3 regions of the Streptomyces sp. NBC_01520 genome follow, and region 1 is predicted to be linked to each of the others. Evidence: riboswitches for the same ligand, from Rfam matches in the RefSeq annotation. Region 1 holds a riboswitch; each other region holds the start of a gene.
What was found. Region 1 has a riboswitch for S-adenosylmethionine ahead of OG524_RS31875 (hypothetical protein). Riboswitches for the same ligand answer to the same signal wherever they lie in the genome.

Region 1 (6,671 bases):
TCGTCGCCCTGCCCACCTTGATCTTGTACGTGGAGCTGGTGCCGGCGCAGCAGGTGTCGTACGAGGCGAAGAGGTAGTAGTAGCCGTTGCGCTTCACGATCGAGGGCGCCTCGACGGCCTTGGTCCCGGTGGGGCGGGAGGCGAGGGAGCGGCGCGCGGTGTCCCCGGCGTACTGCTTGCCGGTCGACGGGTCGACGCGGATCATCTTGATCCCGGTCCACCAGGAGCCGAAGGACAGCCACCACTTGCCGTCGTCGTCCACGAAGAGGTTGGGGTCGATGGCGTTGAAGTCGCTCGACGAGTTCGAGGTGTAGACGATGCCGTAGTCGCTCCAGCTGCCCGCCAGGCCGGTGGTGGAGCCGGCGAGCCCGATGGCCGAGGTGTTGGAGCCGAAGGACGAGACGGCGTAGTACATCAGGTACTTGCCGCCCCGGTAGGAGATGTCGGGGGCCCAGGGGTCCGAGGCGGAGGAGTAGTTCTTCCACCAGCTCGGCTTCGTGGTGAAGGCGTTGCCGGACCGGCCGAAGGCGGTGCGGTCGGTGGAGGTGCGGAGCTGGAGGCCTTCTCCGGTGGAGTAGAGCAGGTACTGGCCGGACGAGCTCCGGATCATGGACGGGTCGTGGACGACGATGTCGCCGTTGACGGCACCGGGGTTGGGGTACGCGGAGGCGCTGCCGGGCACGAGGGCCATCAGCAGCGCGGCGGGGAGAACAGCGAGGGTCCTTCTCAGGGTGCAGCTCATGAGGAGATCTCCTCCTTCGGTCGTGGGGTGGGGAGCGGGGCGGTACGGGCGGGCGGGCACCGGTTGGTCGCCGCCGCCGGCGAATCGGTTGCCGTGTCCATGCCATCCCCATGTGTTCGATATACCGAATGACGCTCGGCACTTCGGACGGGACCGTAGAATCGAACGCGTCTTGCGTCAACGGATCGCGCAGGGATTCGCCGGATACCGGTGTCACGTCCGACATCACGAACAGCGGTGACTCCAGGCGCGGTTGACCGGTCGGGCGCGACGGGAGCGTCGCGTCCGACCGATCACGCCCGCTAGAGCCCGTAGGTGAAGTCCCCGCGGGCGGTGCGCTGCGGGCCGGGCGCCGTGGTCGCGCACAGTGCGCCGCCCTCGGTGCCGACGTTCACCAGCCCGGTGGCTTCGCCGTCGAGGCCCACGAACCGCAGCGCGTGCCAGCGCGGCAGCCAGAAGACCCTGCCCCGGTGACGGGCGAGCAACTCCCGTAGATCGGCGGGGGCGTGCATCCAGACCTCGGGCAGATCGCCCGCGTGGTCGAAGGCGGCGCGCAGTGCGAGCCAGCCGTCGTCCCGCACGTCGCTGGAGGTCAGCAGCAGCTCGACGGCCTGGCCGGGCTCCTGCGCGCACTTCTTGGCGTGGATCCAGTGCACGTGGTGGCCGGGGGCGTACCGCGTGCAGCCGTCGTGGTGAATGAAGTGGGGGAGCATGGGCCGTCGCCCGCCTTCCGGGGTCGTGGACCCCGGGGGCCCGTCCCCGGTGGTCCGCTGTTCCCCGCGCGGTGCCGCGCGGAGCGGGTCGTCACCCGGAGCACCCGCAGCGGAGCGGGGTGCCGTCCAGCGAGCCGGGGCTTACCACTGGAACTCATGACCCACGGAAAGCGTAACAGGAGCCGAGAGGCCGTCAGGATGCCCGCACCGCCCCGGCGCACGCCCCGTCCTGGCCCGGCGCACGCCCCCTGCGTGCCCCGCACACCCCGGCGCACGCACCACCCGTTCCGCCCCCGCACGCTCCCCGGCCCGGGCGCCCTCGTCCCGGACGGCACCCGCACGTTCCCGGCCCCGACAGCCCGCGACCTCAGCCGTGCAGCAGCACGGGAAACGCCTCCATGTCGTTCTGCGTCATCACGGGCAGCTTGCGGATCTCCTCGTCCGGTACGGCGAGTTTCAGCTCCGGGAAGCGGCCGAACAGCGCGGGCAGTGCGATGCCCGCCTCCACCCGGGACAGGGCGGCGCCGGGGCAGATGTGCGGCCCGTGACCGAACGTCATGTGCCGGATGGGCGTCGGGCGGGTGATGTCGAAGGCGTCGGCGTCCTCGCCGTGCTGCGCGGTATCGCGCCCGATGGCCCGGTAGGAGATCACCACGCCCTCCCCCTTGGCTATCACCTGCTCACCGACCTGGATGTCCTCCGTGGCGAACCGCATCAGCAGATGCGTGGTGGGGGTGTCCCAGCGCAGCGTCTCCTCGACCACCGTGTCCCAGGGGATCTCCCCGTCCAGTACCTTCCGCAGCTGGTCGGGGTGGGCGAGCAGCGCCCGTACGGCGTTGAGTATGAGCCCGATCGTGGTCTCGTGCCCGGCCGCCACCATGGCCTTGAGGTTGCCGACGACCTCCTCCTCGGTGAGCGGTTCGCCGCCCTCCTCCGCGAGGATCAACGCACTGGTGAGGTCGTCGGTGGTGCGGGCCTTCTTCTCCCGTACGAGCTCCGCGTAGAAGACGTCCAGTTCCGCGATGAGCGCCATGCGCTCCTCCTGCGGGGTGAGCATGGAGAAGAACGCCTTGTAGCGCTTCGTCAGCATCGGGTGCTGTGCCTCGTCCACCCCCATCAGCAGGCCCACCACCCGCATCGGCAGCGGCTGCGCGAACACCGTCTTGAGGTCGACGACGCCGTCCTTGCCCTGCTCGGCGAGTGCGTCCAGCAGCTCCTCGGTGAACTTCTCGATGGCCGGGCGGATCGCCTCCAGCCTGCGCGGGGTGAGCGCCTGGGAGGTCTTCGTCCGCAGCCGGCGGTGCTCCTCGCCGTCCACGGTGAACATGGAGCGCCCCGCGTCGATCATGCCGATCAGTGGCCAGGCGTGCGTGACCTCGCCGCTCTGCCACAGCCCCCACGCATCCAGGTCCTTCACCAGCCGTGTGTCGACGAGGAGTTGACGTGCCTCCGCGTGCCGGGTGACGGTCCAGGCGGGCACCCCGAGGAGTTCGATGCGGGCCAGCGGGGCGCCGCCCCTGGTCAGCTGCTCGGTCTCACCGTCGAGGTCCTGGACCAGCGGGTCGACGACCACGGTCGCGTGCGGGCAGTTCACAGCAGGTCTCCTGTCGTGCGTACGGGAGCGAACCGGACGGGCAGCGCGTTCATCCCGCGCAGGAAGGCGGAGGGCCGCCGCACGAGTTCCTGGGGCGGTACGGCGAGCTGGAGGTCGGGCAGCCGGTCGAGGATGACCTCGATCCCGGTGCGGGCGATGGTCTCGGCGATCACCTGCGCGGGGAAGGGGCAGCGGTACTCGCCGTGGCTGAAGGCGAGGTGCGCCGCGTTGCTGCCGTGCGCCGCGGCGCCGGGGCCCAGCTCCTGGCGTATCAGGGGGTCGGTGTTGGCCGCGCCCAGACCCAGCAGGAGCATGTCCCCGGCCTTGATCGTCCGGCCGCCGAGCTGTGTGTCACGGACCGCCCAGCGGCCGGCCAGGATCTGGGTGGGGCTCTCCTCCCACAGGACCTCGTTCATCGCGTCGCCGATGCTGCGCCGGCCGCCGGCGAGCGAGTCGGCGAACTGGTCCTCGGTGAGCATCAGACGCAGCGAGTTGCCGATCCAGTCGGCGGTGGTGAGGTGGCCCGCCGCCGTGATCGCCATCAGGTCGAGCGCGTACTCCTCGTCCGTGAAGGGCGCGGGATCCGCGAGCATCCGCGAGGTGACGTCGTCCCCGGGCTCGGCCCGCTTGGCCGCCACGAGCCGCCGCATGTGCTCGCCGAACCGCCCGTACGCCTCCTGCGCCCCGGGTCCTCCGTCGGCCAGGTCCTTCAGGACCCGGGCGATGTCCGCGCCCTCCGCGTCGGGGAAGCCGACGAGCCGGGCGAGGACGAGCACGGGCAGCGGTTCGGCGAATTCGGCGACGAGGTCGGCCGTACCCCGGCCGCACATGTCGTCGACGAGCCGGTCGGCGAGCTGCTCGCAGTGCTCCCGGATCTCGAACGGGTCCGCGCCCTCCAGCGCGGGCACCACCATCTCGGAGTGCCGCCGGTGCTCGGCGCCCGCGGTGAAGTAGATGGACGGCATGGGCCGCCCCACCATGGGGAGCAGCGGCCAGTCCTCGGGGATGTGCTCCCACTGGTTCCACAGCCCGACGTCCCGCGGGAACAGCTCACCGTCACTGGTGACCTGATGGAGCTCCCGGTAGCCGACGACCAGCCAGGCCGGAAAGCCGCCGGGGAGCTCGACGGGGACCACGGGCCCGTACGCGTGGCGCATCGTCCGGTACAGACCCTGCGGGTCGGTGTGGAAGTCCGGTCCGCCGAGCGGTACGGGAGCGGTGGCGGCGTGCGCGGGGCAGCTGCCGGACGCGGGCGCGGTGGATAAGAAGGGGCTCGTCATCGTGCGGACTCCTGGCAGACGGCTTCGCGCGTTGCGGCCATACGATCAACGCGCGACCACTATAAGGAGGTTCAGTGAAGCATTGGGTTACTGTCGCGCCCATTTCCCGACTGTTCACGATCACATAGCTATGGCGTGGATCACGGGAACCCCGCGTCCGGTCCGGGGAGACAGCTGGTGCGAGGTGCGACGGACAGGACGATCGTGAGCGCATGCGTGAACGGATCAGGGCGGGCGACCGCGAGGCGCTCGCCGCGCTCTACGAGGAGTACGCGCGTTCGGCCGCCGGGCTGTCGGACGGCGCGGGTTCCGGCGGTTCGGGGGGTTCGTGCGGTGCGGGTGACACGCTCGCCGTCGTCACCGACGCCGAGGGCGTGGCCGATTCGGTGGCGGCGGAACTCCGGGCCTCCGACGCCGACCCCGGTCCAGGCCCACGACCGGCAGCCCCGGCCACAGAGCGCTGGGCACGGGAGGCTCCTCGGGCGGATCGCAGGCCTTCCAGTCGTCGCGTCGTTGTGAGGGCAAGGACGAGGTCACGCCCGAAATGGCCCCTTATGCCTGCCCGCCCCCTCACGACGACCGGCCGTTCCCCGTCAGGGCTTCCCGGACCACCAGCGCCCCTACGCGTGGCAGACCGAACAGGCCCAGCAACCCCTCGGCGACCTTGAGGAAGCGCTGTTACGCGGCGGCGGCGAACCCCCTACTTCCTCGGCTCCTTGGTGCTCGTCAATGACAGCCGCTCCGCCGAGGCCGACGTCACCGACGGTCAGCAGAGGCTGACGACCCCGACCATCCTGCTGACCGTCATACGCGATCTGGCTCAGCAGCCCGATGTGGTGACCGACCTGGTGGCGCGGTTCTCGGCACCCTCGGCGATGGACCGGTCCATGTCGGCCAGCATCGCGGCGAATTCGCCGGGGATGCCTGCCGCGGTCAGGCGGTCGCGCATCTGCTCGTACGTGAGCTGCCGGTGCTCCACGGGCCTCCGGACACCTGCGCCAGGACGGAGGCGACTTCGCTGTAACTCAGCGCCTCGGGACCGGTGATCACCAGATCCGTATCTGGCGCCACGGGGCCGGTGAGGGCCCGTACGGCGACCCCCGCGATGTCGTCGGCGTCGACGAAACCGACCTTGCCGTCACCGGTCGCGCTCGACACGACGTCCGACTCCCGGATGCTCTCGGCGTGCAGATGCCCGCCGGTGAAGTTGTGCATGAACCAGAGGGCCGCAGCACGGCCCACTCGCCGAACAGGCCGTCGGCCAGCAGCGCGTGCACCCGCCCGACCCCGGGTCCGCCTACGGGAATGGCCGAGGAGCTGAGAAGGACGACGCGCCGCACCCCGGCCGCACGGGCCTGCCCCAGGCCCTGCGAGAACAGCGTGGGGCCCCGTAGATATCGAGTCCGGCTCCAGCGATACAAGTCCCCATGACACCGCCGGACTACCGGTTCCTCAACGCCCGCTGTCCGCGCATTCGTCGCTGTCGCCGCCGCTGCGGCACTGATGCCCCGTGGAGCCACGGTCGTTCGGCGGCGGCGCGTTGTCCGGATCCTGCGGAGCGCACGGCACACCGGCCCGCGTCGGGCAGGGCGGCAGCGGCGCCGGGTGGGCGCGCTCGTGCTCGTCCAGTCCCGCGGCTACGGTGGCTATCAACAGGGCAGCTCCGAGCAGCAGTTGGAACGCCCCGGCGAACGGGTGCCTAGAGCGCAGGAAGAACACGGCGACCAGGACCACGCCCAGCGTGAACCCGCCGAGCCAGAAGACCGGCACCCAGTCCATCGGGGGCGGCCCGCTGTCCGAGGAAGCGTTGGCGTTCCCGCTCGCCGACCGCGCCCAGCCCCGCATCCCCAGCGTCAGGACCATGAGGAAGGCGAAGGCGATCTCGATCAGGACGACGATCAGGGTAAGACACCCGCCCTCGAGCCCGTGCCCCTTGGGCACGGTGTCACGCCCGCCCTGGTGCGTAACCCCTGGCAGGGACGGGGGGCCGGATGCGGGCTCCATGGTCATGACCGTACTTTGGTACGGAACCACGCACTCCACACCACCGTCCCCAAGCCGAGACCCATTCGTTGCGGGACAAAATGTGGGAGTCGCTGGTCCATCACCTCGGCCGTCGCGCGCGCCACCGTGTCCTCCCGGAGTTCGAGGAGCACCTGGGGCAGTTGACGGAGCTCGGCAAGCAGGCAGCCTCCCTTGTCCGGGAGGGCCGGCGGGGCCTTCCGGCCCCCGCCATCCGAAGAGAATCCGCCGCCGACTCCTGTCATCCCGCCTTCTTCCGCTCCTGACAGCGGGTGGACTTGAAGACCTCGCCCTTGTGGACGGTGACCCGACCGCTGGCG
Region 2 (6,671 bases), 2.5 Mb from region 1:
GTCCATCTGGATCGCGCTGTAGTGGACGAAAACATCCGCACCACCGTCGACCGCGATGAAGCCGTACCCCTTCTCCGCGTTGAACCACTTGACGGTGCCCTGAGCCATGCCTAACTCCCCTATTACTGGCCCTTGCACGAGCACCGCACTTCGCGGGCCCGGGTCAAACTCACCCTCCGACAGGAGAGGGTGGCGTGCGCCGGAACGCGTCGACCGCGGCCGAATGTATCTGCCCAACTGCCCTCTGCAACAGGTCAATCGGACGAGAATTCTGGGCAGGCCTGAACGCCCGGATATGGAGAACTCGTGATACTCCGGGGCAATTCGGGCCGGACAAAGGCGGCTTATGCCACAAGGAGTTCACGTACTTTGGCTGCTTCTTGTCGCGACCGGGCGCATTCTCATATGCGGGCGGCACGGGCAGCTGAGGGGACTTCCCCAACTGTACCGCGCTCAACCATGCAGAATTGCCCCCTCCGCTTCTCTCGCGGAGGGGGCAATGATGTTCAGGCAGTTGTGCGGCCGGGCGGGAGCGTCGGGCCCCGGGCGTCGCGAACGACGGTCAGCCTCCGGCACCGTGTCCGACGGTCAGCCTCCGGCGACGGCCGGGATGATCGAGATGCCGGCGCCGTCCGGGGTGGCCGCCTCCAGGCCGCCCTCGAAGCGCACGTCGTCGTCGTTGACGTACACGTTCACGAAGCGGCGCAGCTTGCCCTGGTCGTCCAGGACCCGGGCGGCGATGCCCGGGTGGTCCTTCTCCAGGGACTCGATGACCTCGGAGAGGACCGTGCCCTCTGCCGGGACCTCGGCCTGACCGCCCGTGTAGGTGCGGAGGATGGTGGGGATGCGGACCTTGACGCTCATGTGGGTGCCTTCCTTCGGTCTCGGGTGGTCAGTTGGCGGCGGCGAGGCCGGCGGCGCGGAACGCCTCCAGGCTGGGCCGGATCGTGGCCGCCACACCGGTCGTCGGGGCGACGGCGTCCAGCGTCTTCAGACCGTCACCGGTGTTCAGCACGACGGTCGTCAGCGTCGGGTCCAGCAGACCGGCCTCGATCAGCTTCTTCGTCACGCCGACCGTCACACCGCCGGCGGTCTCCGCGAAGATGCCCTCGGTGCGGGCCAGCAGCTTGATCGCGTCGACGACCTGCTCGTCGTTCACGTCCTCCACGGCACCGCCGGTGCGCCGGGCGATGTCCAGGACGTACGGGCCGTCGGCCGGGTTCCCGATGGCCAGGGACTTGGCGATCGTGTTCGGCTTCTGCGGCCGGACGACGTCGTGGCCCGCCTTGAAGGCGGTGGAGACCGGGGAGCAGCCCTCGGCCTGCGCGCCGAAGATCTTGTACGGCTTGTCCTCGACCAGGCCGAGCTTGATCAGCTCCTGGAGGCCCTTGTCGATCTTCGTGAGCTGCGATCCGGACGCGATCGGGATGACGAGCTGGTCGGGCAGCTGCCAGCCGAGCTGCTCACAGATCTCGTACGCCAGGGTCTTGGAGCCCTCGCCGTAGTACGGCCGCAGGTTGACGTTGACGAAGCCCCAGCCCTCGCCGAGCGGATCGCCGATGAGTTCCGAGCAGAAGCGGTTGACGTCGTCGTAATTGCCCTCGATACCGACCAGTTCACCGCCGTACACCGCGGCCATGACGACCTTGCCCTGCTCCAGGTCGTGCGGGATGAACACGCAGGAGCGGAAGCCGGCGCGGGCCGCGGCGGCGCCCACCGCACCGGCGAGGTTGCCGGTGGAGGAGCAGGACAGGGTGGTGAATCCGAAGGCGCGGGCGGCCTCGACGGCGATCGCGACGACGCGGTCCTTGAAGGAGTGCGTCGGGTTGCCGGAGTCGTCCTTGACGTACAGGCCGCCGGTGACGCCCAGCTCACGGGCGAGGTTGTCGGCCTTGACCAGCTTCGTGAAGCCGGGGTTGATGTTGGGCTTGTCCGCGACATCGGAGGGAACCGGCAGCAGCGGCGCATACCGCCAGATGTTGTCCGGGCCTTCGGCGATGCGCTTCTTCAGCTCTTCGGGGGAGCCGCTCGGCAGGTCGTACGCCACTTCGAGCGGCCCGAAACAGGACGCACAGGCGAAAATGGGACCGAGCTCGAAACGCTCGCCGCATTCGCGGCAGGAAAGCGCTACGGCGGGACCGAGGTCCACGGCGGAAGAATTGTTGTTCGTTGCAACTGTCTGCACGGCCATGATGGCGGAGGCCCTTTCTCCTCATCTTCCTCGCGACGTATTTCGCCACAAGACGGAATTGGCACCTTCCCCACCGTGACCTCGCGGTCGGCAGGAGGGTTGCCGGGACTTCAACGGGCCGTTCCCTCAGTCCCTCTGGATGAGCGCTATGGCACCGGACCATTGATCCGGGCGTTTATTCGCGGACCGACCCCGACATGCGAGGGCCATCCGCGTTGTTCAAGACTGTAACCGAAGCCCCGGGCGATGGAGATAGTCGTCCGAACCGCGAGATGGATCACATACAGGGAGTATCGACCGTGCTGGAAGAGGTGGAACGCTGGCTGACCAGGCGTTCCTGGTCAGCCGCCGACCGCCCGCTCGAACGGCTCACGGCCGCCCGGGCGAGGGATCCGCACCGTGCGAGCGTGAGTGTCGTGCTGCCCGCGCTGAACGAGGAGGCGACGGTCGGCTCGATCGTCACGGAGATCAGACGCGAGCTCATGGAGAAGGTCAGGCTCGTCGACGAGCTGGTCGTGATCGACTCCGGCTCCACCGACGCCACCGCCGAGGTCGCCCGGCGGGCGGGCGCCCGCGTCGTGCACCGGGACGCGATACTCCCCTCGCTGCCCGCCGTCCCCGGCAAGGGCGAAGTGCTGTGGCGGTCACTGCTGGTGACCAGCGGGGAGATCGTCTGCTTCATCGACGCGGACCTGCGCGACTTCTCGGCGGACTTCGTGTCCGGGATCGTCGGCCCGCTGCTGACCGACCCCGAGGTCGAGTTCGTCAAGGCCATGTACGACCGCCCGTTGGGAGACACCGCAGGCCAGGGCGGCCGGGTCACCGAGCTCGTGGCACGCCCGCTGCTCAATCTGCACTGGCCGCAGCTGGCCGGCTTCGTCCAGCCCCTCGGCGGCGAATACGCGGTACGCCGCTCCCTGCTCGAACGGCTGCCCTTCCCCGTCGGTTACGGAGTGGAACTGGGCCTGCTCGTCGACGCCCTGCACACGGTGGGCCTGGACGCACTGGCCCAGGTCGACGTCGGCGTACGCAAACACCGCCACCAGGACGGCCAGGCGCTCGGCAGGATGGCCGCGGCGATCTACCGCACCGCGCAGCTGCGGCTCTCCCGGGGGCATCTGGTGCGGCCCTCGATCACCCAGTTCGAGCGGGGCGCGAACGGCTTCGTACCGCGCACCCACGCGGTGGACACCGAGGAGAGGCCGCCGATGCGTGAGATCGCGGAGTACGCGTCCCGGCACGCGGCGTAGCAAGGCGGGTCCTGCTTCACGTTTGGCGGCTTCCCGAACGGGCTAGGTTCGGGTACATGGTCTCCGAGCACGCTGCCCAGGTCCTCGTCGCGTCCAACCGCGGCCCGGTGTCGTACACCCTGCGTGAGGACGGCACGCTCGACTCGAAACGCGGCGGGGGCGGTCTCGTATCCGGCCTCAGCGCCGTCGAGGACAAGCTGTGGGTGTGCGCCGCGCTGGGCGACGGCGACCGCGAGGCAGTCCGGCAGGGCGTCTGTGAGCCCGGTGTCCGGATGCTCGACATCGACGCCGGGGTCCACGCCGACGCGTACAACGGCATCGCGAACTCGGTGCTGTGGTTCGTCCACCACATGATCTACCAGACGCCGGTGGAGCCCGTGTTCGACGCGGAGTTCCGCCGGCAGTGGGCCTCCTTCGAGGCGTACAACCGGGCCTTCGCCGAGGCGCTCGCCGAGGAGGCGGGCGTCGGCGCGGCGGTCCTGGTGCAGGACTACCACCTCTCGCTGGTGCCCGGCATCCTCCGAGAGCTCCGGCCCGACCTGCGGATCGGACACTTCTCGCACACCCCGTGGGCGCCGGTGGACTACTTCCGGCTGCTGCCCGACGACATCGGCGAGCAGCTGCTGCGCGGCATCCTGGGTGCCGACCGGGCCGCGTTCCTGACCCGTCGCTGGGCGGACGCGTTCATCTCCTGCTGCACGGAGATCCTCGGCGGCACCGGCCACACCCGGATCGGGGTGCACGGGCTGGGCGCCGACGCGGACTTCCTGCGCCGCCGCGCCCACGAGGCGGACGTGGACGCGCGGATGGAGACGCTGCGGGAGCAGGTGGGCGCCGGGCGGAGGACGATCGTGCGGGTGGACCGCACGGAGCTCTCCAAGAACATCGTGCGCGGCCTGCACGCCTACCGGGCGCTGCTGGAGGAGCGTCCCGAGTGGCGCGAGCGGGTGGTGCACGTGGCGTTCGCCTACCCCTCCCGGCAGGACCTCGCGGTGTACCGCGACTACACGGCGGAGGTCCAGCGGGTCGCCGACGGGATCAACGAGCAGTACGGCACCCCGGACTGGACCCCGGTCCTGCTGCACGTCGACGACGACTTCGCGCGCTCGCTGGCGGCGTACCGGCTGGCGGACGTGGCGCTGGTCAACCCGATCCGCGACGGCATGAACCTGGTCGCCAAGGAGGTCCCCGTCGTCTCCGACGAGGGCTGCGCACTGGTCCTCTCCCGGGAGGCGGGGGCGTACGAGGAGCTGGGCGAGGACGCGATCGTGGTCAATCCGTACGACGTGTCGGCCACGGCGGCGGCCCTGCACGAGGCGCTGACGATGGACCGCGACGAGCGGGGCGCCCGGACGAAGCGCCTTGCCGCCGCTGCGACTTCGCTGCCGCCGCAGCGGTGGTTCCTGGACCAGCTCGACGCGCTGCGGGGCTAGGGGCGCGCCTCCCGCGCGCCGGGGGTTACGGCTGTCGCAGGTGCTGGGCGAGGGTGGCCAGCAGGTCCACCACCGCTGCGGGGCCCGGCAGCAACAGGTCGGCGCGCTCCGCGAGTTCGGGAACCTCGGTGCCGCTGCAGACCAGCAGGCCCGCGGTGCCGTTGGTGCGGAGCTTCTCCACCGCGGCGTACGCGGCGAGGTCACCCAGGTCGTCGCCCGCGTACAGGACGGACTCGGCACCGGTCTCCCGTACGTACTCCGCGAGCGCGACACCCTTGTCCATGCCCGGCGGGCGCAACTCCAGGACCAGGCGGCCCGGTTCGACGATCAGGCCGTGCCGGGCGGCGAGGTCTCCGAGCGGGCCGCGCAGGGCGTCGAAGGCGGCCTGCGGTGCGGACGCGCGGCGGGTGTGCACGGCGACCGCCCGCCCCTTCTCCTCGATCCAGGTGCCGCTGCCCGCCCCCGTCCCCTCCAGCACCGCGGGCAGCTCCGTCAGGGCGGCCGCGACACCGGGGTGCGGTTCGGGGGCGTGCACGGTGCCGGTGACGGCGTCCCAGCGTTCGGCGCCGTAGTGCCCGAGGACGACGAGGTGGTCCAGGCCCGGCACCCCGGCGAAGCCGCCGTAGCGGACCGCGACAGCGGCGGGGCGGCCGGTGACCACGGCGACGGAGGCGACCCGCGGTGCGAGCGCGGAGAGGGCCGGGACGGCGCCCGGGTGGGCGCGGGAGTCTTCCGGGTCGGGGACGATCTCGGCGAGCGTGCCGTCGAAGTCCAGCGCGACGACGGCCCGGTCGGGCCGGGCGAGCAGCGCGACGAGGCCTTCGCGGCCGGCCTGGGTGGACGGGATCGGGAGGGGGTGCTCCGGGTTACCCATGCGGGCGAGCGTATCCGGCGGGCCGGCGCCCCGCGCGGCTTCCGGCCGCCACGGTGGTGCGGAGCGGGCCCGTCCGGGGGCGAGGACAGCCCTGGATTCACGTACCGCAGGACCCCGGACACGCGCACCTCAGGATCTCCGGGGCGTCCGCCGTCCGCCCGGCGCGCGGCCGGTTCCGCCTCAGCGGCGGCCCCGCCTCGCGTCCCGGACCCGGCGGAGGCGGTTCACCGTCACCGGGTCCTCCTCCAGCGCGCGCCGGTCGTCGAGGAGGGCGTTGAGGAGCTGGTAGTAGCGGACCGGGGAGATGCCCAGCTGCTCCCGGATCGCCCGTTCCTTCGCGCCGGGGCCGGACCAGGAGCGCCGCTCGACGGCGAGTACCGCGCGTTCCTGGTCGGAGAGCGGGGCGGCGGGGTCGGCGGTCATATCAACCAACCTACTCCGCGTTCTCGGCCTGCCGCGCCCGCTCCGAGATCCCCCCGAGCACGCTCTCCGGGTTGCCGTTCGGCTCGACGGCGTCGCCGATCCTCTCCTTGATCGACTCGCTGGCCTGCGCCCAGGAGGTCTTGCCGAACGGGTACAGCGTGGAGTTCGGCAGCGCCGACAGGAACTCGTGCAGCGACTCGTACTTCCCGTCGGACTCCATCGCCAGGGACGCGCTGCCGGTGACCGGGAGCAGGTCGTACCGGTCGGCGAAGTCCATGACGTTGTCGTCCGTGTACGCGAAGTCGAGGAACCTGCCGATCTCCTCGCGGTGGCCGTTCTGCTTGAAGCCCATCATCCAGTCGGCCACGCCCATCGAGCCCTTGGTCGGCCCCTCGTGCCCGGGCAGCGGCACCATGCCGACGTCGATGCCCTTCTGCTCCGCTTCCTGCATCAGCGTCGGGTGGCCGTTGAGCATGCCCACATCGCCCTTGGTGAACGCG
Region 3 (6,671 bases), 4.9 Mb from region 1:
TTCGGTCCGGCCGGTCACGCCCTTCCGCAGCTGCGGATCGGCGTGAACAGCGAGGGCAACCTCGAGGCGCTCGGCGACTTCGAAGAGCCCGTCGGTCCTGCCTTCTGGGAGCGCGGATGAGTACTACGACGGAAACACAGCGCAAGGCGCCCGCCGGTGAGCGGGTGGCCGACTGGGCGGACGGCCGGCTCGGCATCTACGGCCTGGCCAAGGCCAACATGCGCAAGATCTTCCCGGACCACTGGTCCTTCATGCTCGGTGAGATCTGCCTCTACAGCTTCATCATCATCATCCTCACGGGTGTGTACCTGACGCTGTTCTTCAACCCGAGCATGAACGAGGTCGTGTACCACGGCTCGTACGAGCCGATGCAGGGCATCCGGATGTCCGCGGCCTACGCCTCGACCCTGGACATCAGCTTCGACGTCCGCGGTGGCCTGCTGGTCCGGCAGATCCACCACTGGGCCGCGATCATCTTCCTCGCCGGCATGTTCGTACACATGTTCCGAGTGTTCTTCACCGGCGCGTACCGCAAGCCGCGCGAGATCAACTGGCTGTTCGGCTTCCTGCTCTTCGTGCTCGGCATGTTCACCGGGTTCACCGGCTACTCGCTCCCGGACGACCTGCTCTCCGGTACGGGTGTGCGCTTCACGCAGGGCGCGATCCTGTCGATGCCGATCGTCGGTACGTACATCTCGATGTTCCTGTTCGGCGGGGAGTTCCCCGGTACGGACATCATCTCGAGGTTCTACTCGATCCACATCCTGCTGCTGCCGGGCATCATGCTCGGGCTCGTGGTCGGCCACCTCATCCTGGTCTTCTTCCACAAGCACACGCAGTTCGCCGGACCGGGCAGGACGAACAAGAACGTCGTCGGCATGCCGCTGTTGCCGGTCTACATGGCCAAGGCCGGAGGCTTCTTCTTCCTGGTCTTCGGCTTCATCGCGATCCTCTCCGCGATCGCCACGATCAACCCGATCTGGGCGCTCGGCCCCTACCGTCCCGACCAGGTGTCCACGGGCGCCCAGCCGGACTGGTACATGGGATTCGCGGAAGGCTTCGTCCGCGTGATGCCCGGCTGGGAGATCAACCTCTGGGGCCACACGCTGGTCCTGGGCGTGCTGATCCCGCTGGTGCTGTTCGGCGTCGTCCTCGGCGCGCTCGCGATGTACCCGTTCATCGAGTCGTGGATCACCGGGGACAAGCGCGAACACCACATCCTGGACCGTCCGCGCAACGCTCCGACCCGTACCGGGCTGGGCGTCGCCTGGGTGACGATCTACTTCGTCATGCTGATCGGCGGCGGCAACGACATCTGGGCGACCCACTTCCACCTGTCGCTCAACGCGATCAGCTGGTTCGTACGAGTCGCCTTCTTCGTCGGACCGGTCCTGGCGTTCATCGTCACCAAGCGGATCTGCCTCGGCCTCCAGCGCCGCGACAAGGAGAAGGTGCTGCACGGACGCGAGTCCGGCACCATCAAGCGCCTGCCGCACGGTGAGTTCGTCGAGATCCACGAGCCGCTCGGTCCGGAGCAGCTGCACACGCTCACGGCGCACGAGCAGTACAAGCCGGTCGAGATCGGCCCCACGGTCGACAAGAACGGCGTCGAGCGCAAGCCGTCGTCCCTCCAGAAGCTGCGGGCCAAGCTCAGCAAGAGCTACTACGGCGACGAGAGCCAGATCGCCAAGCCCACCGCCGAGGAGTACAAGGAGATCACCAGCGGCCACGGCCACCACTGATCACCTCAGCTGATCGCCACAGCAGGAGCCCCGTCCATTCGATGGACGGGGCTCTTCGCCGTTCCCGGGGCTGGATAGGGTGGGGACCGATCCCCATATCGGCTGTGGACCCCAGGAGCGGACCATGAACATGGCGACCCCGGACGGCGGCGACAGCGCGGCGGCCCGTTCCTGGCCCGGCGTGCTCACCCCTCTCCTGCGCGGTGAGAACCTGACCGCCGAGGACACCGCGTGGGCCATGGACCGCATCATGAGCGGCGAGGCCACCGACGTGCAGATCGCCGGGTTCGCGGTCGCGCTGCGGGCCAAGGGTGAGACGGTCGACGAGGTCACCGGCCTCGTGAACGCCATGTACGCGCACGCCAGGACCATCCACGTGCCCGGTCGTACGGTCGACATCGTGGGCACCGGCGGCGACCTGGCCAAGACGGTCAACATCTCCACCATGTCGGCGATCGTCGTCGCGGGGACCGGCGCCAAGGTCGTCAAGCACGGCAACCGCGCCTCGTCGTCGGCGAGCGGTGCCTCCGACGTCCTGGAGAAGCTCGGCGTCAGTCTCGAACTGACACCGCAGCGGGTGGCCGAGGTCGCCGAGGAGGCGGGCATCACCTTCTGCTTCGCCGTGAAGTTCCACCCCGCCCTGCGCTACGCGGCCAAGGCCCGCAAGGAGCTCGGCACGCAGACCACCTTCAACATCCTCGGCCCGCTCACCAACCCGGCCCGGGTGCGTTCCCAGGCCATCGGGGTCGCCGACGTGAAGATGGCCCCCATCGTCGCGGGCGTGCTCGCCGACAAGGGCAACTCGGCGCTCGTCTTCCGGGGCGACGACGGTCTCGACGAGCTGACCACCACGGCGACCTCCCGGGTCTGGATCGTCCGGGACGGCACCGTGCGCGAGGAGGCGTTCGACCCGCGCGACGTCGGCCTGGAGCTGGTGCCGGTCGAGGCGCTGCGGGGCGCCGACGCCTCGTACAACGCGGACGTCGCCCGCCGGCTGCTGGACGGGGAGACCGGTCCGGTACGCGACGCGGTGCTGCTGAACTCGGCTGCCGCGCTGGTCGCCCTCGACCCGGGCGAGGGCACTCTGAACGAGCAGATCGCCGCGGGGATGCTGCGGGCCGCCGAGTCGATCGACTCGGGTGCGGCCAAGCGCGCACTGGAGCGCTGGGTGGCCGCGAGCAACGCGTAGGACCCCTCGTTCCGGCCGTGTCGCGCGTGTCGACGGCCCACGGGCGTGTGAGGTGAAGCAGGGCGCAGTCCGGATCGCGGACTGCGCCCTTGCGTGTACAGGCAGGTATGGCAAGATGCTGCGCAGGTCATGAGTGACAGCGACTACGGCCCCGGCCCGCTGTCCGGCAACCCTCCGTCCGTGGCGGGGTGCCCCGGGTGAAGACCGGGCCGCAGGCAGCGAGGTCTGCGGCAAGCGCGGGCCCCTCGGCATCTGTGGATGCCAACCCCCGGGGTCCTGGTCCCTAGGGAGCCTCTTGTGAGCAAGCGAATGCGATAGGGCTCAACGCCCTTCTCCGCACACCCTTTTCTTCTTTCCCCGCGCTGCCGCGTACTGCCGGCGCGAGGATTTCGCCTGCCTGTTACGGGAGTTCGCCATGTCTGTCTCCACTGCTGTCCTCGACCAGTCCCTTTGTGCCCCGCTGCCCGTTCTGGGGGCGGATGTCACTGTTCCGTTGGTTACGGGTGGCGACGTCACCTATGCCGCCCTCGACTACGCGGCGAGCTCCCCGGCCCTGCAGCGGGTGTGGGACGACGTGGCGGCCTACGCCCCGTACTACGGCAGCGTGCACCGCGGGGCCGGGTACCTGTCGCAGCTCTCCACCGACCTCTTCGAGAGCAGCCGCACGACGGTCGCGGACTTCCTCGGCTGCCGTCCCGGGGACCAGGTGGTCTTCACCCGCTCGACGACGGACTCCCTCAACCTGCTCGCCTCCGTGCTGCCCGCCGACTGCCAGGTCTTCGTCTTCGAGACCGAGCACCACGCCTCGCTGCTGCCCTGGCGCGACGCCCGGGTGACGTACCTCGACGCCCCGCGCACCCCCGCCGAGGCCGTCGCCACGCTGGAGCGGGCGCTGGCCGACCGTGACCCGCACGGCCCGGCGCTCATCTGCGTGACCGGTGCGTCCAACGTCACCGGTGAGCTGTGGCCGGTCAGGGAACTGGCCGCCGCGGCCCACGCCCACGGGGCGCGCATCGTGCTCGACGCGGCGCAGCTGGCGCCCCATCACCCGGTGGACATCGCGGAGCTGGACGTCGACTGGGTCGCCTTCTCCGGGCACAAGCTGTACGCGCCGTTCGGCTCGGGCGTCCTCGCGGGCCGCGCCGACTGGCTGCTGGACGCGGAACCGTACCTCGCCGGCGGCGGCGCGTCCCGCAAGGTCGCCCGGCGTACCGACGGGGGCGTGGACGTGGAGTGGCACACCACGGCGGCCCGGCACGAGGCGGGATCGCCCAACGTCATCGGCGTCTACTCCATCGCCGCCGCCTGCAAGGCCCTGACCGAGGCCGGGTTCGACCGGCTGGTCGCACGCGAGCAGCAGCTCGTCACCCGGGTCCGTGAAGGACTGGCGGAGGTGCCCGCCGTCAAGGTGCTCTCGCTGTTCGGCGACGACGCCCCGCGGGTCGGCGTCATCTCGTTCGTCGTCGAGGGCTGGAACAGCTCGCACTTCGCCGCCGCCCTGTCCGCGGAGTACGGCATCGGGGTGCGCGACGGACTGTTCTGCGCCCACCCGCTCGTCCGTACGCTGCTCGGCAGCGAGCCGCAGGACCCGGGCGAGTGCGGTGCGCCGGAGGCCGAGCCGGGGGAGAGGTCGCTCAACGCCATCCGGGTGAGCTTCGGGGCCGGTACGCCGGACGAGCACATCGAGCGGTTCCTGGGCGCGGTCCGGGAACTGGTCCGTACCGGTGCGCGGTGGACCTACCGCACCGAGGGCGGCCGCTGCGTCCCGGACCGGGGCGCAGCACAGATCTGACGGCTTCGGGTACGGCTTCGGCCGGGGACGGGAGCGGCACTCCCGTCCCCGGCCGAAGCCGTGGTGTCCTACGCGTCGAGTCCGTATGTCCTACGCGTCGAGGCCGATGGCGAAGGCCGCCTCGAGGTCGTGCTGCGAGTACGTACGGAAGGCGACGTGGGTGTCGGTGCCCTCGACGCCCGGGATCTTGCTGATGCGGCCGGGGATGACGTCGGCCAGATCGTCGTGCTTGGCCACCCGGACCATGGCGATCAGGTCGTACGTACCGGTGACCGAGAAGACTTCGCTGACGCTGTCCAGCGCGGCAATGGCCTCGGCGATCTCGGGAATCCGGTCCACGCTGGTCTTGATGAGCACGATCGCGGTGATCACGGCTTGCTTTCTCCCTCGGTGGCCGTGGCTGGAGCCTTCACCCTAACCCCACCCCGGAAGCGCCCCCAGGCGTAGAGGAACCCGGTGGCGAAGCCCGCCACATGGGCGAGGTAGGCCACGCCCGGGCCGCTGCCCGCGCCCTGCGCCGCCAGCCACTGCAGGACGAACCAGAACACGAGCACGATCCAGGCGGGGAAGCGCAGCGGCAGGAAGAAGAGGAACGGGAAGAGGCTGGTGACCCGGGCGCGGGGGAAGAGGCTGAGGAAGGCGCCGAGCACCGCCGAGATCGCCCCCGACGCGCCCACCAGGGTCTGGTCGGAACCCGAGTGCACGACCGCGTAGACCACCAGGGCGAAATAGCCGCAGCAGACGTAGAAGAAGGCGAACTCGGCGCGGCCCATGCGTTCCTCGGTCATGGCGCCGAACACGTACAGGAAGAGCATGTTGCCCAGCAGGTGCAGCCAGCTGCCGTGCACGAAGAGTGCGGTGAGCGGGGTGAGTGCCGCGTGGGCGGAGCCGTCCAGGAGTTCGCTGGGGATCACGCCCCACCGCTCGAAGTAGCCGGCCTGCGAGGCGAGCAGGGCGTCGGCGGAGCCGCGGACCGGGGCGAGGCCGGAGAGCGGGCTGAGGAGGAAGACGGCGAAGCACAGCGCCATGAGCCCGTAGGTGACCGGTGCGCCGCCCGGTGCGGTCGCCGCCCCGAGTTCCCTGGCCCGTGCCCGCCAGTCGACTTCCCGCCAATCGATCACGTACAGAGCTTGACGTACCGGGTGACAACGGGACGGACCGCCTCGCCGTGTCGATGGGTATGCGCTAGGCCGTAGGGTTACCCGAGGACATCCGCAGTTCGACGGCGCACCGCGAGATCGAAGACCTGGGCACCACGAGACTCGACGAACGACGAAAGAGGACGCAACGATGACGACGGTTCCCCTGCCTACGGACGGGACCCGCTGGCGCTGCACGCTCTGCGGCAATCTCACCCGGTTCGACGTGACGCGCTCCTCCAAGGTCGTGGAGTACGTACATCTCGACCTGGCCGGGGAGTCGAGTGTCGAGGAGCGCGAGGTGGTCAGTGAGACCATCGAGTCGGTCCGCTGTCGTTGGTGCAACGCGGTGGACCAGATCGAGCTGGTCGACAGGCCGGGTGCCGACTCCTGACGGGGCCGCGCGGACAGACACATTGGGGTGATGGATGGTGGAGCAGCCGACAGGCGGCGCCGAACCGGCCGACGAGGCCGACGGTGCCGCGGAGTCGCTCGACCGTCCGCTGCCCGAAGGCGTGCGCCGCAAGGTCGTGGCGCTCGTCTCGGACGCGTTCGGCGGCCTGACCGTCGGCGAACTCCCCGCACAGCTCCGGCAGTACGCCAGGTTCACCCCGAGCCGGCGGGCCAAGTTCGCGGGGAACGCGATGGCGGCCGCGCTGGAGAGCGACGCGGCGTTCCGCCGGCGCATCGGTGAGCGGATCGGCCAGACCCAGCCCGAGTTGGCCGCCGCGCTGGAATCCGGTGCACCTCCCGCCGCGGCCGATCCGGTCGACGTGGCCGCCGCCGCATACGTGCTGCGGCCGGCCGGC

Region 2: linked by a shared signal. The riboswitch ahead of thrC (threonine synthase) and the one ahead of OG524_RS31875 (hypothetical protein) in region 1 are both predicted to bind S-adenosylmethionine.
Region 3: linked by a shared signal. The riboswitch ahead of OG524_RS09835 (aminotransferase class V-fold PLP-dependent enzyme) and the one ahead of OG524_RS31875 (hypothetical protein) in region 1 are both predicted to bind S-adenosylmethionine.

What each region holds. Positions count from the first base shown of each region.
Region 1 covers NZ_CP109404.1:7,057,122-7,063,792, reverse strand. The annotation lists gene OG524_RS31880 (family 43 glycosylhydrolase) at 1-742, opposite strand, end outside; gene OG524_RS31875 (hypothetical protein) at 1,045-1,455, opposite strand; SAM riboswitch class IV at 1,507-1,617, opposite strand; gene OG524_RS31870 (cytochrome P450) at 1,823-3,049, opposite strand; gene OG524_RS31865 (cytochrome P450) at 3,046-4,329, opposite strand; partial or broken gene OG524_RS31860 (ergot alkaloid biosynthesis protein) at 5,150-5,693, opposite strand; gene OG524_RS31855 (DUF6234 family protein) at 5,782-6,333, opposite strand; gene OG524_RS31850 (hypothetical protein) at 6,593-6,671, opposite strand, start outside.
Region 2 covers NZ_CP109404.1:4,521,903-4,528,573, reverse strand. The annotation lists gene OG524_RS20560 (cold-shock protein) at 1-108, opposite strand, end outside; gene OG524_RS20555 (MoaD/ThiS family protein) at 589-864, opposite strand; gene thrC (threonine synthase) at 893-2,191, opposite strand; SAM riboswitch class I at 2,210-2,337, opposite strand; gene OG524_RS20545 (glucosyl-3-phosphoglycerate synthase) at 2,491-3,441, shown strand; gene OG524_RS20540 (trehalose-6-phosphate synthase) at 3,498-4,874, shown strand; gene otsB (trehalose-phosphatase) at 4,900-5,748, opposite strand; gene OG524_RS20530 (DUF3263 domain-containing protein) at 5,929-6,171, opposite strand; gene OG524_RS20525 (extracellular solute-binding protein) at 6,182-6,671, opposite strand, start outside.
Region 3 covers NZ_CP109404.1:2,160,931-2,167,601, reverse strand. The annotation lists gene OG524_RS09850 (Rieske 2Fe-2S domain-containing protein) at 1-120, shown strand, start outside; gene OG524_RS09845 (cytochrome bc complex cytochrome b subunit) at 117-1,742, shown strand; gene trpD (anthranilate phosphoribosyltransferase) at 1,867-2,931, shown strand; SAM riboswitch class IV at 3,057-3,174, shown strand; gene OG524_RS09835 (aminotransferase class V-fold PLP-dependent enzyme) at 3,347-4,723, shown strand; gene OG524_RS09830 (Lrp/AsnC family transcriptional regulator) at 4,814-5,095, opposite strand; gene OG524_RS09825 (rhomboid family intramembrane serine protease) at 5,092-5,844, opposite strand; gene OG524_RS09820 (hypothetical protein) at 6,014-6,256, shown strand; gene OG524_RS09815 (NYN domain-containing protein) at 6,294-6,671, shown strand, end outside.